One region of the Arthrobacter sp. ok909 genome, then DNA from elsewhere that is predicted to be linked to it. Evidence: riboswitches for the same ligand, from Rfam matches in the RefSeq annotation. Region 1 holds a riboswitch; the other holds the start of a gene.
What was found. A riboswitch is a leader RNA that binds a small molecule or an ion and turns the genes downstream of it on or off. The one in region 1 is predicted to bind thiamine pyrophosphate.

Region 1 (7,659 bases):
TAAAGCTCCCCGAGGGAGCCAATCAGATAGTCCGGGCGCTCGTCCACGTGTGCTGCCAAGGCTGTGCCGACCGAGTCCACGCCCGTGAGGACGAGCGCCGTGGCCATCCCCGCGCGGTTTCCACCGAGGATGTCGGTGTCGAGCCGGTCCCCCACCACGATGGCACGGTCGACGCCGGAGTGGCGGGCCGCGGTCTCGAAGAGGGCGGCCCCAGGCTTTCCTGCGACCAAGGGCGACTTCGCGGTAGCAGCGGCAACCGCCGCCACGAGGGCACCGTTCCCCGGCGCGATCCCGCGCTCCTGCGGAAGGGACATATCGGTGTTCGTGGCCACCCAGACCGCACCCGCGGCCACGGCGTAGGCAGCCTCCGCCAGGTCCTTCCATCCCAGCCCCGGCGAGAACCCCTGGATGACGGCATCCGGTCGGTCATCGGCCGTGCCAACGACGACGAGCCCCTGTGCCCTGACGGCGTCCGCGAGGGTCTCGCTCCCGATGACGAGGACTGCCGACCCGGCAGCAATCTGTCCGGCCAGCAGTTCCGCGCCGGCCAAGGCCGAACCGAAGACCTGCTCCGCGCTGGCTGGAGCCCCTAGCTCCCGGAGATGGGCCGCCACCTGCTCGGACGAGCGGGACGCGTTGTTCGTCACGTAGGCGAGGCTCTTGCCTTCCCCCGCGAGCCTCTCCAGGGCCTTTGTTGCCCCGTCGATTGCCCGCGGTCCGGTGTAAACGACTCCGTCGAGGTCCGCGAGCACGCCATCATATCCGTCGATCAACCGCTCAGTCATCGACGACGTCCTCCAGATTCGCCTTCGCCTCGGACATGATGGCTTCCTCTCTCAAGCTTTCCCTCTGGGTGTCTAGTGCTGAGCGGATCATTCAATTTGAATGCCGCGTTCATAATACGAACACGTGCTATTAGCAGGCCGAGGGTCACGTCATGCGCAAGAGCATTTCGTTCATGCCGACCTAGTGTCGAACATCCGGGCCATGACGGCGGCGCCGTGTTCTGGTTAAAGATGTTCCTGATGGACTGCTTGATCAGGCCCTGGCCATGGATGCAGGTCACCACGTTGTTTCGCGGTACAGCCGGGCGATCACCGGAACCATGGAGGGCCTCCCGGCCCATCCACGTATCAACACACGAATTGGAGGTTTGTAGCATCGGACTTCCTTTCCAAAAGGGTCTCCTCTTTCAGAGGTGAGCCTTGCATCCCATCGTCCTGTCATTTGTGGGTAGGGGAAACGCTAATTCGGAATGGTTCAGACTACCCGTTCTGATAGGTCCCTGTGTGAATCGTCCGGGTAGGGTTTGTTCTAGTGACACGGGGTGACCTGCTGGCCGGGGCTGAGAGAACACCCGTTGCACCTGATCTAGTTCGTACTAGCGAAGAGATGTTGCGGATGACTATTCGCCTGACCATGGTTCTGGGCCATGCCCGAACGGCCCCGGGAGACATGCCCCATATCCAGTGCCTGACCAACACCGTGCTGAAAAACTTCACCGCCAATGTGCTGCTTTCCGACGGCGCGGCGCCGGGGATGGCCGAAGTTCCTGGCGAGGCGAGGCCGTTCGCGTGGGTGGCGTCGGGAGCGCCGGTAAACGTCGGCGGCCCGCACGAAGACCAGCGGGCCGGCAGGCGCGAAGCAGCCCGCGGATCAAGTGCGCCCTGGATTCTTGACCCGGCGGCTCTAGGCGTTTTGCCGGTCCGTTCGGCGCCGGCCTCCGAGCTGCTGGATCACCGGCCCACAGCGGTGTGCGGCAACGCTTCGGAGGGTCATTGCACTGGCCGGCCTGAGGCAAGGCGGTCGCGAGTCGAAGCCGTTGATGCGCCCGAAAGCGCTCTGGACACTGCTAGGAGCCTGGCCAGCAGGCACGGGTCCGTGTCGAATCAGGCTCAGCCACTGCAAACCCAGTCACATCTGACCAGAACAAGGAATCAGCATGAACATCACATTGAACGGCAAAACCCACGCCGTTGGGGCAAAAGCCTCCCTTGCAACGCTCGTCAGCCAGGTCACAGGGCGGGAACTTGCCGCCAACGGGCAGGCCGGGGACGGCCAAAGGCTGGGTGTGGCAGTAGCGCGCAACTCCGAGGTGGTGCCCCGCAGCCAGTGGCACAGCACGGCGCTTGCCGAGGGCGATGACATCGAACTCGTTACGGCAATTCAGGGAGGATGAGGATGATGACTGAGACGACTGCGCTTCCAACCGGGCTAGGAACAGGTACCGACCGCTTGGTCATCGACGGCGTGACGCTCGGATCCCGGCTCATCATGGGCACCGGCGGTGCGCCGAGCCTGGACGGGCTGGGCTCGGCGCTTTTGGCCTCCGGGACGGAACTGACCACCGTGGCGATGCGCCGCTATTCACCGGCGGAAACGGGATCGCTGTTCCAGCTGCTCGTGGACCACAACATCCGCGTACTGCCGAACACTGCCGGTTGCTTCACCGCTAAGGATGCCGTACTCACGGCCGAACTGGCCCGCGAGGCGCTGGAGACGGACTGGGTCAAGCTCGAAGTCATTGCCGACGAGCACACCCTGCTGCCGGACGCGGTCGAGCTCGTGGACGCAACTGAGCAGCTCGTGGCCCGCGGCTTCAAGGTCTTCGCCTACACCAACGATGACCCCGTGCTGGCCCTGCGGCTCGAAAACCTCGGGGCGACGGCGGTGATGCCGCTGGGCGCCCCGATCGGCACCGGCCTGGGCATCCTTAATCCGCACAACATCGAGCTGATCGTCTCGCGGGCGTCCGTGCCCGTGGTGCTCGATGCCGGAATCGGCACGGCCTCGGACGCGGCTCTGGCGATGGAACTTGGCTGCGACGCCGTGTTGCTGGCCACGGCCGTGACCCGTGCCCAGAATCCCGCGCTCATGGGGGAGGCCTTTAAGCATGCCGTCATCGCCGGGAGGCTGGCGAAAGCGGCAGGCAGGATCCCGCGGCGCGAGCACGCGCTGGCGTCCTCGGCGATGGAGGGCCGGGCCGAGTTCCTCTAGGGATATGAACTCCGCTTCACTGTCGGAAGCAGCGGTGCTGGCACGTCTCGCGCAGCCAGCGCAAGACGAGGGGTTCCTCATCCTGGCAGGAGAGCAAGGAGGAGATCCTTTCGGTTGTTGACCTCTCCGCGTTGCCACGGTTGGCGGCAGGGGAGTCTTAGACGCCGGCTTTAGTCAGCAGTGCGTCAAGCGTCATGAAGAACAAGGCGCGGTGGTCGGTCGCCTTCGGGTCGGTCATGTATTGAAGGGCCGCTCCATCGTAGATCATCAGGAAAGACCTTACGAGCGCAGGGACGCCAATACGGCACTGGTCACCATTGTTTTGGGCCGCGGAGGAGAATATATTTCCCAGCTCCACTTCGTAGGCAGGATAAATCTTCGCGGCCAGCGGGCTGCCGGGGGCATTGCGTGTTGCCCACAGAATGAGTTCGATCTCAGCAAGGAGGCTGGCCGGCTCTTCTTCTAGTGCTCGCCAGTAGCCTTCGGCTACTTGTTCCACCGCCTTACGAAGACCCAGGTGGACCGGGACGTCGCCGGAATAACTGCTTAGGTTCTTCAGCCAGGCCTCGGCGGCCGCCTCCATGAGCTCGTCTTTATCGCTGAAGCAATAATGGGCGGTGGCTAAGGGGGCATTAGCCTCTTTAGCGATAGCCCGCATGGTCACGGACTGAACACCCTTACGCCTCATTAGTTCCACGGTTGCTGAAATCAGCTGTTCTTTTCGATCTTTTGTGGATACCCGCATAGCGCACTCTCCAGTCTCCCGATTTCGGCCCGGCTGGGACACGTCATAAGACTATTGCTTGGACAGAGAAATGTTCCACCTCTGTCTTGAACGACTGACCTGAACCTCTGTATGCGTGGCAGGCCGCCGCCTGGTATGCCCGGACGGCGGCCTGTCATGAGCGGGACCCCTGTTGCGTGCGGGAGGTCCGGAGGGAAGCGGCCGGCCCACACCCTCGCTATTGGACGGGATCTACGGTGTGCGGTGCTACGAGCGGGGATCAGGAGGCGGCCCTCCACAATCACCTGCTTTCCCCTTGTCTTGGGGGTGCCCGAACAGCCACGTGCCCTGGGCTACCTGGCGGCCACGGTCTCGGTGAGATCGTCAGGTGTCACGTTGTCCAGATCCTGGGTGGGGCCGTGCAGGTACCGTTCCATGGAGTCATCCATGGCGTTGAGCCAGCGGGTGTGATGTTTGGTCGCCATGGTGCCGGTGACCACGGAGCGGTGGAGCATGTCGCGGTAGCCGAGGATGTCGTCGTGCTTGTGGTGCATCCAGTCCTTGAACAACTGGCAGACAGCGTCCAGGTCGAAGGGCGGGTAGTCGGTGGCTTCGATGAGTTCCCGTAGGTAGTCCGTTTGGAAATCGGCTTCTGCATCGTGATCCGGCAGCGCGGCGTGGCGCTCGAGCCAGAGCTGGATGTCCACCTCGCGCTCAACAAGGGACGGCAGGTCAATCGCTCCAGTCATGACGTCGCGGGCAAACCAGGCCTGCGCGTCGAACATGTTGAACGTGTAGTACTGGTCCTGGGCACCCAGATAGAACAGGTTGGTGTTCTGCTGCCATACCACGCCCTTGTAAAGGTTGCCAGGGTACAGCACGTTCGGTGACTTCAGCGACAGCCCGCTGGGCAGGAACGGGTACTTGTGCTGGTATCCGGTGCAAAGCACGACGGCGTCGAAGTCATCCTGGGTGCCGTCGCTGAAGTGCGCGGTGCGGCCCTCGAAGTGAGTGACGAGTGGGCGTTCCACTGTGTTCTCCGGCCAGTGATAGCCCATCGGGGCCGTGCGGTAGCTCAGGGTGATGGACGCGGCGCCCATCTTGTGGGACTGCATGCCGATGTCCTCGGCGGAATAGCTGCTGCCGATCATGAGCAGCTTCTTGCCGTAAAACCGCTCGGCTCCGCGGAAATCGTGGGCGTGCAGGACCTCCCCCGGGAAGGTTTTGATGCCCTTGAATTCCGGGACGGCGGGGACGGAGAAGTGGCCGGTGGCGACCACGAGCTTGTCGAACACGTGCGTCTCGGTGAGGTTGGTTTTGAGGTCCTCAACCGTAAGCGTGAATTCCTGCGTGGCCTCGTTATAGCTGGTGTGGCGTGCAACGCTGTTGAACCGGACGTACTTGCGGACGTCGGACTTTTCCACGCGGCCCTTGATGTAGTCGAACAGAACCTCGCGGGGCGGGAAGGAGGAAATCGGACGACCGAAGTGCTCGTCAAAGGAGTAGTCCGAGAACTCCAGGCACTCCTTGGGCCCATTGGACCATAGGTGGCGGTACATGCTGGAGTGCACCGGCTCGCCGTGAGCATCCAGGCCGATCCTCCAGCTGTTGTTCCACTGCCCGCCCCAGTCGTCCCCTTTCTCAAAGCACATGATTTCGGGGATGGCGGCGCCTTTTTGGCGTGCTGATTCAAACGCCCGCAGTTGTGCCAGGCCGCTGGGCCCGGCACCAATGATTCCGACTCGCAATGCCATGGTGTTCTCCTGTTCCATTAGATCTTTTGGGGTCGCCGATGTGCGGCGGTATATGTTGCGCTACGTGTCCTGCCGGTAACCAGACAGATACCGGTTTGTGATGGCGCGGCGATGCCTTTGCGCTCGGCCACGCCATTCCGGAGTCCGGCCAGTGCAAAGCCCAGGCCGATACGTCCAGAGAGTGGTTAGAGAACGCGGGGTGGTGACGCTGTCCCTGACAGCCTGTCCGGAGAGAACCCCGAAAGCACGAGACGGAGCAGACGCGCGGACCTCCATGCACGGACCCCAGGTCCGAAAAAGGTCTTCGGGTTGCCTACGCCAACGACATCAATGCCGCAGGTCTGCCGGCCGGTTCCATGCCGGCGCCTGCTGCCGAGGCATGGAACCGGACCGCGTAGCTGATCTAGGGTGCGAAAGTGCGGTCGCCAACGAAGAACCCCAGAGCATGCTCAGGGGTCTCGAACTTGACCGTCGTTCCCTTCGGGAAGAACAGCACGTCACGCTCCTTCGCGTGCGTGACTTCCCCGGTCGCCTCGTCAGTGAGGATGAACTCACCCTTGATGACGACCTTCATCTCGTCGTAGGTGTACGTGTACACCAGCGGCTCCGACGCTTTGAGCTCGAAAAACCCGGCACACATGACCGAGCCCTGCGGATTGTGGAGGGAGTCACCGATGGCAGCGTCCGTCCCGGGCTCGTTCATCGGCGGCAGACCGACGTAACCGCCTTCCACCTTGTGGATGGATCCGGCCTTGCTGAGCGCTCCTACGAGGGTGGTTTCCATGATTTCTCCTTTGAAAATGGGGGAAAGATAGTCAGAACTGGTGGTCTGTGATGCCTGGCAGAATTGCCCTAAAAATCAAATCGATACCCCTGTAGGGGCTCCGGGGAACGTCGTAAAGCCGACATTCTTTAGTTTCGAGAAGGTCTGTCAGGCGCCGGCCCGAGCCCTCGTGCTGTGATGCCAGTCACGTTTGCTCGCTACAAAAAAGGTGACATGAACATGCGTACAAGTCAACCGTTCATGAAAACTTTTCCCTGCATCGGGTGTCGGGGGGGTAATAGGGCCCATCTTGTTGGTGAACCATTGACTTGAACGAGCGTCCATGTCACAGTGGACAGCGCCGTGACCCACATCACGATGGCGCGATCTAACCCGGATTCACCGAAGCATCCCCCCAGCAGATGGCGCGCTTAAGAAGGGTTTTAAAACAATGGCCACTACCACCACCCCTCAGCCCCTGACACCTAAGACAGGGGAAAAGATCGACTTCTGGCCAATGAAGGCCATGAAGCCTATGAAGGATGAATGGCAACGACTGCACTGCAGGTTCATCAACGCTGATCCTGTAGGCAGCTGGGATGATTTCATCCTGTCGGAATGGGAACTGACGTCCTGCGGGTGGGAAGACTTCCACCCCCATACCGAGACGAACTTCGTACTGGAAGGCGAGCTCCACGTCGAGAGCGAAGGCAAGACTGTCATCCTGAGGTCAGGCGATTCAGCGCGCGTAAACCCCGGACAACTCGGCCGATACTGGGCCCCGGTCTACGCACGCATGGTCACCGTCTACGGCCCCAACCCGGAAGGTCTGGAGTCACACTCCTTCCGGTACTTCGAAATCTGAGCCGGTCACAGCCGGTTAGAGGACGCCTGCACGCTCTCCTTAAGCTGACGCCCAGGAGTTACCGGCTCTCCGCGGTTCATGGGAATCAATTTCCCCATGAACCGCGGAGAGCCCAAGAACCCGGCCAAAGATGTCCCCAAGGCGCTGTTTGCCTGCGGCATCATCTGCTTTTTCTCATATGTACTGGTCCACACCGCAGTGCGTGGTGTTGACGGTGTACGGGCCGAACCCGTATCGCCGCTGATTCCGGTCGCCCGGGCTGCTTTTGGCGAAGCCGGCTCCATAATCACCATCATCTTGTTGACCGCGGCCATGATCCTGATCATCCAAACGGCCTATCTGGGTTCTTCCCGCGCCATGCACTCCAGGGCGACGGAAGACAACCTCCCTAGGGTCTTCGGCAAAACGAACCGCCATGGCACCCCGTCCATTGCCTTGCACGTCACCGCAGCATTCAACGTGGTCCTGATTTCGATGGGATCCTTCGCGGCAATTCTTGCGGCCGCGGCGATTGGTGACACCTGCGCCAACGGCATCAGCCTCGCCTATGTCAGAG
Region 2 (7,659 bases), on a different contig from region 1:
CGAGCGCGCCGGCGCGTTTGAGGGCGGCGTCGTGGGTGGACACAAAGATTTCGGTGAATCCCATGCAGCTAGTCCTTAGATGTCTGGCGGCGCTTGGCCGCTGTTTTTGGCGTCGCCTCAGCCTAATCGCTTCAGCGCAGCGGCGCCCCGGGGGACATGCCCCACCCTGACTGTGACCAGTGGACATGCTCTCCCACGGTCATTACCTTTCGCGGACATGCCCTCCCCTGACCGCGAGCAATTGACATATGGCCGCTATGTCCATTCCCGGCCGCGACCGATGGACATGTCCACCGCTCCTGTCAGTGAACAGTGTGCATGTCCAGCGGGGAGTTGTGCACGCTGGACATGCACAGCGAACAGCGTGTGCTCAGCGAACAGCGTGCTCTTAGCGCACGGCGACGCGGATGCGGTTGCGCCACGGGTCCTCGAAGCGCAGCTCGGCGCCGGTGTGGTGCGAGTCGACGCCGGCCACCTTAAGGCGGTCGGCCAGGGAACCGACGTCGTCACCCGAGGGCACTTCGATGAGCACCTCGCCCAGGCCCAGCGTGTCGCGCCGGGGGCCGGCGCCGCGGCTGTTCCAGACGTTCATGGCCATGTGGTGGTGGTAGCCGCCGGCCGAGACGAACAGTGCCTGGCCATGCCAGCCCGCGGTCTTTTCGAAGCCCAGTGTGCCGACATAGAACTCATGCGCCGCGTGGACGTCGCCCACCTGCAGATGGACGTGTCCGACGCCGGCGGCCGCCTCGCGCTGGCCGCTCAGGGACTCTTCGGTCAGGTGCTGTTGCAGGTAGCGCTGCGGCGGCAGGGCCAGGCTGTCCATGACGACGTTCTTGCCTTCCCAGGACCAGTCCTGCCGCGGCCGGTCCCAGTACAGCTCGATGCCGTTGCCTTCGGGGTCGTTGAAGTAGAAGGCCTCGCTGACGAGGTGGTCCGCGCTGCCGGTGAAGGACTGGGGGTCGTACTGGGCTGTGCTGGCAACGGTGGCCGCCAGGGACTGCTGGTCCTCGAAGAGGAGGGCGGTGTGGAAGAGCCCGGCTTCGCCGCGGGAGGGCAGGTTCAAGCCCGGGGCGGGGGCCAGATGGACCAGGGGCTTCTGCCGGCGGCCAAGGTAGAGTCCGCCGTCCTGTTCGGCCACGATGTCCAGGCCGAGGGCGCGCTGGTAGTAGTCGGTCATGAGCTTCATGTCGCCGACCTTGAGCATCACGGTGCCCATGGTGAGTGTGGCAGGAAGGAGATCCTGGGTGCTGGCTTCTGCGGTCATTGAAACTCTCCGGGGGTTCGGTGGCCACCGGCGCTTCGGTGACCTTGGCATAGTATTAAATTACTTGAAGCTTCAATTTATTCCTAACGGGTGGGCAGGCCCCGCAGGACAATATGCTTCAGCCCGGCAAGGGTCCCGAGGTCCTGCCGGGGGTCCTTAGCGCACACCAGTACGTCGGCGCTGGCCCCTTCGGTGATGCCGTCCGCGCCGAGCCAGGTCCGCGCGGACCAGCTGGCAGCGCCGAGGGCAGCCGCGGCAGGCAGCCCGGCGGCGTGCAGGGCCCAGATCTCGTCCACGATCCGGCCGTGCCTGATCACGCTGCCGGCATCGGTGCCGGCATAGATGGCCACCCCGGCCTCGTGGGCTTCCAGGATCCGCTCCGCCCGCCTCTCCCACAGCGAGCGCATGTGCGCGGCGTAGCGGGGGAACTTGGCTTCCGCCTGGGCGGCGATGTCCGGGAAGGTGGCGATGTTGATCAGGGTGGGGACGATCGGCACGCCCTGCTCCACGAAGCGCGGGAGGTGCCGCGGCAGCAGCCCGGTGCCGTGCTCGATGCAGTCGATCCCGGCGTCGAGCATGTCATCCAGGGTGTCCTCGGCGAAGCAGTGGGCGGTGACGCGGGCCCCTTCATCGTGCGCGGCCTGGACGGCATCCTTGAGGCTTCCGGCGGGAAAACTGGCGGCGAGGTCGCCGCCGGCGTCGCGGTCGATCCAGTCCCCCACGAGCTTGACCCAGCCGTCGCCGGCACGGGCCTGCTTCCGCACGGCCTCGACCAGGCCGTCCGGTTCCACCTCGACGGCGAAGCCGCGCAGGTAGCGCCGGGTGCGGGCGATGTGCCGGCCGGCACGGATGATCCGTGGAAGGTCCGGGCGCTGCTGGAGCCAGCGGGTGTCGTGGACAGCGCCGGCGTCGCGGACCAGGAGCGTCCCGGCGTCGCGGTCCGTGACGGCCTGGGACTCCGCGGTGTCCTCGGCAACGTCTCCGCCGGGGCCGAGGCCGATGTGGCAGTGTGCGTCCACCAGCCCGGGAATGACCCAGCCATCCAGCACGCGCTCCGGCGCGGCGGCGGGCCGGTGGAACGTGAGCCGGCCGTCGACGGACCAGAGGCCGTGGCGTACCGTGTCCGGCCCGGTAAGGATGGGGCCGCTGAATTCGATGATGCCGGTCATGGCATCAAGGGTAGTCCCCATGTCGCCGCGCCGGCCGCGTCACACTGGACAGCCGTCCGGCGGCGCGTGGTAGCTTCATCTACGACCACACGGGTGCCCCTGCAGGGGCTGAGATCGGGCTGACGCGGCCTGCGACCGTTGAACCTGTCCGGGTAATGCCGGCGAAGGAAGTGAGTATTTTCCGTGAATACGCAAATTGCACAGCACAGCCCTATCCAAAACCAGTCCGGCCAAAACCTGCCTGCCGACTCCGAGGCTGCCGCGACGCAGTCACTGAAGTCCCACTCGCTGGCCTTCACGACGGACCCGGAGCACGGCATCCGCGTCCCGGTGACCGAGATCGCGCTGGAACCCTCGCCGGGAGGCGTCGAGAACCCTCCATTCCGGGTCTACCGCACGGCCGGCCCGGGCAGCGATCCGGTGGTGGGGCTCGCCCCGTTCCGCAGCGGCTGGATCGCCGGGCGGGGTGACACGGAGCCGTACCGCGGTCGGGAACGCAATCTGCTCGACGACGGCAGGTCCGCGGTGCGCCGCGGTGCCGCCTCCGCGGAATGGCGGGGCGCCCCGCCAGAGCCCCGCCGCGCCGTCGAGGGCCGGACGGTCACCCAGATGCATTACGCGCGGCAGGGCATCGTGACACCGGAGATGCGGTTCGTTGCGCTGCGCGAGAACTGCGATGTGGAGCTGGTCCGCAGCGAGGTGGCAGCGGGCCGGGCCATTATTCCCAGCAACATCAACCACCCGGAGTCCGAGCCGATGATCATCGGCAAGGCGTTCCTGGTGAAAATCAACGCCAACATCGGCAATTCCGCGGTGACCAGCTCCATCGCCGAGGAAGTGGACAAACTTCAGTGGGCTACCCAGTGGGGTGCGGACACGGTGATGGACCTCTCCACCGGGGACGATATCCACACCACGCGCGAATGGATCATCCGCAACTCCCCCGTCCCGATCGGAACGGTCCCGATCTACCAGGCGCTGGAGAAGGTCAACGGCGAGGCCAACGCCCTGACCTGGGAGATCTTCCGGGACACCGTGATCGAACAGTGCGAGCAGGGGGTGGACTACATGACCATCCATGCCGGGGTGCTGCTGCGCTACGTCCCCCTGACGGCCAACCGGGTCACCGGGATCGTGTCCCGCGGCGGTTCCATCATGGCCGGCTGGTGCCTGGCTCACCATCAGGAGAACTTCCTCTATACCCACTTCGACGAGCTCTGCGAAATCTTCGCCAAGTACGACGTCTCGTTCTCCCTCGGCGACGGGCTGCGGCCCGGCGCGACGGCGGACGCCAACGACGCCGCGCAGTTCGCCGAACTCGACACACTGGCCGAGCTCACCCAGCGGGCCTGGGAGTTCGATGTGCAGGTCATGGTGGAGGGCCCGGGACACGTGCCGTTCCACCTTGTTCGGGAGAACGTGGAGCGCCAGCAGGAGCTCTGCAAGGGCGCCCCCTTCTACACGCTGGGGCCGCTGGTCACGGACATCGCACCCGGCTATGACCACATCACCTCGGCGATCGGCGCCACGGAGATTGCCCGTTATGGCACCGCGATGCTCTGCTACGTCACGCCCAAGGAACACTTGGGGCTGCCGAACAAGGACGACGTGAAGACCGGCGTGATCACGTACAAGATCGCGGCCCACGCGGCCGACCTCGCCAAGGGCCACCCCGGAGCGCACGAACGCGACGACGCCCTGTCCAAGGCGCGGTTTGAGTTCCGCTGGCGGGACCAGTTCGCGCTGTCCCTGGATCCGGTGACCGCCGAGTCCTTCCACGATGAGACGCTCCCCGCGGAACCGGCCAAGACGGCGCACTTCTGCTCGATGTGCGGGCCCAAGTTCTGCTCCATGCGGATCAGCCAGGACATCCGGGACGAATATGGTTCCGCCGACTCGCAGGCGGCACTGGCGCAGATGGCCGCCGGGATGCGGGAGAAGAGCAACGAATTCCTGGCAGCGGGCGGCAAGGTCTACCTGCCCGAGCCGACCGTGGGCGTACAGGCCTCGGCCTAGTCCACGGTCCGGGGCGCCTGCCCTGCCGGGCGGGCGCCTCGGACGGCCATGGGACGCCCCTGATGAGGCATTAACCGGAGGCGACGGAGGGCGGTCCGACCGCGCGAGCCGTCGCTCTCAGGACGTCGGCGCCGGCGTCGGTGCCGGATTCGGCGTCGGCGTCCGTGCCGGATTCGCGGCGATGTTCCTGTAGAGCTCGGAGTTGAGCGTCGTGTGGCCGCGGTCGTCGGTGACGTAGACCTCGAAGGTGAAGGTGCTTGCGTCGTGGTCGAGCGCGAATTCGATCGTGGGGTTCTTTGCGGAAATCGTCCCTTCCGAGACGATTCGGCCATACTTCTGCTCCGGGGGACTGAGGTCTGTGCCGCGCTGCGCAGGGTCTCGGATGAAGTATCGGACCGTGTACGGCGCCGACGGCAGTGACCGCAGGGTCGGGAAGAAGCTGAAGTCTCTTGTGCCGGGCTTGAACTGCTCCGAACGCCACTGGTAGGCGGCGACGGCGGGCGTGAGGGCGTCGTCGAGATCGCGGATGCCGGTGCGGTTCGTTTGGGCGTCGAAACTGCGGTCATGCCCGCCGAAGGCTTTGGCGACCGGTCCGAGCCCGAAGCCGAGGGCCAGGCCGAGCCCAATCGAGACCATCGGGATGAGGATTGCCGCCACGCGTGCCCGGCGCAGCAGACCCGTCCTCACGGATTGTCGGTGCATCGAGAGCGTGTACGGCACGGCGGCTGTGAACACCGTTCTCGAGTACGGGCTGCCGGCCGCGCGAGCCCACGCCTCGAGGTACGCGGCGCGCGGCGGCAGGGGGGCGTCCGCGCCCCCAACCTTGTTCCAGTAGGCCAGAAACGGCAGCGGCAGGTCCCGGAGCCGGCCATGCGGGTCCCTAAAGGTGAAGGTCGGGACCATCCGGTACTGGACGCCCCCACGGCCGGCGTACCGGTGGGGATAGGGGTGGAAGTCTTCAAGCTGCGTGCGATCGACCCTGGCCCGGGCGAGGAACGCCTTCGTCACGATCGCCGCGTCCGGCGTGAGCGTGACCCACTCGCCGGCGTACCACAGCAGGACGGCGCCGAAGACCGCCAAAATGATTGCCCCCGCCATGATGAGCGCCTCCGCCCAGGCCGCGATGATCGTGCTGTCGCGTTCGTTGACCAGGATCGAGCCGGCGACCGCCGCGACCGCGACCGCCAGCAGGCCCGCACCGAGGGCCGCGCCAGCCCAGCCGGGCATCCGCAGCGCACGAATGCGGGCCGGCAAATCATCCTCCCGGACGTGATCCCCTGAACTCGGAGCGACCATCGCTACCCCCATCCCCCGTCGCCGAGTGTAGTGCCCAAGCACCGATTCCGACAATGAATGCGCAGGTCAGGGGCAGGAATGAGGGCGTACCCCTACACCGCTTGGTATTGCTCAACGAGGCTGTGAGTTGTCTTGCTTCACATGCGTTCCGAGGCACAGGGGTTTCGAGGCAGTATTCGAGGCAGTAGGACGCCGCAGGCCCCGCGGCCAAGCCCGGTGGAGAGCCGATGCTTGCCAGGGATGTTTAGGGCAGACTGGTGGCGTGAGCGGAATCCGGTGGGTGCTGCACGTCGATCTCGACCAATTCATCGCGGCGGTCGAGGTGCTCCGGCGGCCGGAGCTTGCGGGCAAGCCGATCATTGTCGGCGGTCGGGGCGACCCCACGGAACGAGCTGTGGTGTCGACCGCATCCTACGAAGCCAGGGCGTTCGGCGTGGGTTCCGGAATGCCCTTACGCATTGCTGCCCGGAAAGTGCCCGACGCTGTGATCCTGCCCGTCGATCCGGAGGCTTACCTCGCGGCGTCTGAAACGGTGATGGCTACCCTGCGCGCGCAGCCCGGCGCCACCGTGCAGGTGCTGGGTTGGGATGAAGCCTTTGTAGGCACAGAGACAGAGAATCCGGAGGCCTACGCCCGGCAGGTGCAGGCCGCTGTCCTGGAGCAAACGCAGCTGCATTGCAGCGTGGGCATCGGCGACACCCTGGTCCGGGCAAAGGTCGCCACCGGTTTCGGCAAGCCGGCCGGCGTCTTCCGTCTCACTGCCGGGAACTGGCTCGACGTCATGGGCAGTCGGCCCACCAAGGACCTGTGGGGCATCGGAGCCAAAGTGTCGGCCCGGCTGGCCAAACTAGGCATCAACACAGTCGCCGAGCTCGCCGCGTCCGACCCCCTGGACCTGGTCCCGGAGTTCGGCCCCAGGATGGGTCCTTGGTACGCGGAGCTCGGACGCGGGGACGGCACCAGCGTTGTGGACGACACCCCGTGGGTTGCCCGCGGGCATAGCCGGGAGACCACCTTCCAGCGCGACCTGACCGAGCCCGCCCAGGTGGACGACGCCGTGAGGGAGCTGACAGCGCGTGTCCTTGAGGATGTTGTGGCCGAAGGACGGCCCGTGATAGGGCTGACCCTCAAGGTTCGGTACGCGCCGTTCCTCACCAAGACCCACGCGAGGAAGATTCCCGAGACTTTCGACCGGAACGAAATCCTCGCGCGGGCCCTGGACCTCGCAGCCGGAATCGAAGCGGGCCGGCCGATCCGTCTCTTAGGCCTGCGGGCCGAAATGGCAATGCCCGACGATGCCCGAAAGGGACATACGCCGACGCGTGGCGGTTGGTGACGGCGTCGCTGCACGGCAACCGCCATGATGCCGATGGCGCACCGCGTCGCGGGCGTGGTAGCCTGCCGGGGATCGTGATCCAGTGCCAGGAGGTGAGACCCATGAACGCAGTATCCACAGTGGGTGCTCCCCTGCAGTCGACGATCGCGCGACTGAGGTAGTCGCTACCGGGAGCGCCCTCCAGGCAATTCGCGAAAGGCGACTCCCATGAACACAACACCTTCTTCAGGTCTGCACTTCACCTCGGCGACGGCCTCCGACCGGCCGAGGTCCGACCAGGATCAGCCGCAGGTCGACGCCATAGGGCGGGTGCGTGCCGCGGGTGAGCGAGCATTGGTCCTCGGTGGTGGTGGATCGGCAGGCAATGCGTGGTTGATCGGTATCATCGCCGGCCTGTCTGAAGCCGGTTTGGATGTGACCGAGGCTGATCTGATCATCGGGACGTCGGCCGGATCGACGGCTGCGGCCCAAATAACTGGCGCGGCCCCGACCGAACTGCTTGCCCAAATCCTTGCCGCTGCGCCCCATCAACGGACTGGTCCGGTCGGATCCGTCGGTGGACGCGTTCCAGTTGGGCC

Region 2: linked by a shared signal. The riboswitch ahead of thiC (phosphomethylpyrimidine synthase ThiC) and the one ahead of BLR03_RS25370 (hydroxyethylthiazole kinase) in region 1 are both predicted to bind thiamine pyrophosphate.

What each region holds. Positions count from the first base shown of each region.
Region 1 is NZ_FNJS01000036.1:37,451-45,109, reverse strand. It holds gene BLR03_RS20550 (HAD-IIA family hydrolase) at 1-785, opposite strand, end outside; TPP riboswitch at 1,314-1,410, shown strand; partial or broken gene BLR03_RS25370 (hydroxyethylthiazole kinase) at 1,393-1,872, shown strand; gene thiS (sulfur carrier protein ThiS) at 1,943-2,179, shown strand; gene BLR03_RS20535 (thiazole synthase) at 2,185-2,997, shown strand; gene BLR03_RS20530 (TetR/AcrR family transcriptional regulator) at 3,155-3,742, opposite strand; gene BLR03_RS20525 (NAD(P)-binding domain-containing protein) at 4,075-5,475, opposite strand; gene BLR03_RS20520 (cupin domain-containing protein) at 5,879-6,259, opposite strand; gene BLR03_RS20515 (cupin domain-containing protein) at 6,690-7,103, shown strand; gene BLR03_RS20510 (amino acid permease) at 7,200-7,659, shown strand, end outside.
Region 2 is NZ_FNJS01000040.1:13,212-20,870, reverse strand. It holds gene BLR03_RS21240 (hypothetical protein) at 1-64, opposite strand, end outside; gene BLR03_RS21235 (VOC family protein) at 389-1,264, opposite strand; gene BLR03_RS21230 (amidohydrolase family protein) at 1,348-2,433, opposite strand; TPP riboswitch at 2,513-2,620, shown strand; gene thiC (phosphomethylpyrimidine synthase ThiC) at 2,617-4,449, shown strand; gene BLR03_RS21220 (hypothetical protein) at 4,567-5,703, opposite strand; gene BLR03_RS21215 (DNA polymerase IV) at 6,026-7,081, shown strand; gene BLR03_RS21210 (patatin-like phospholipase family protein) at 7,289-7,659, shown strand, end outside.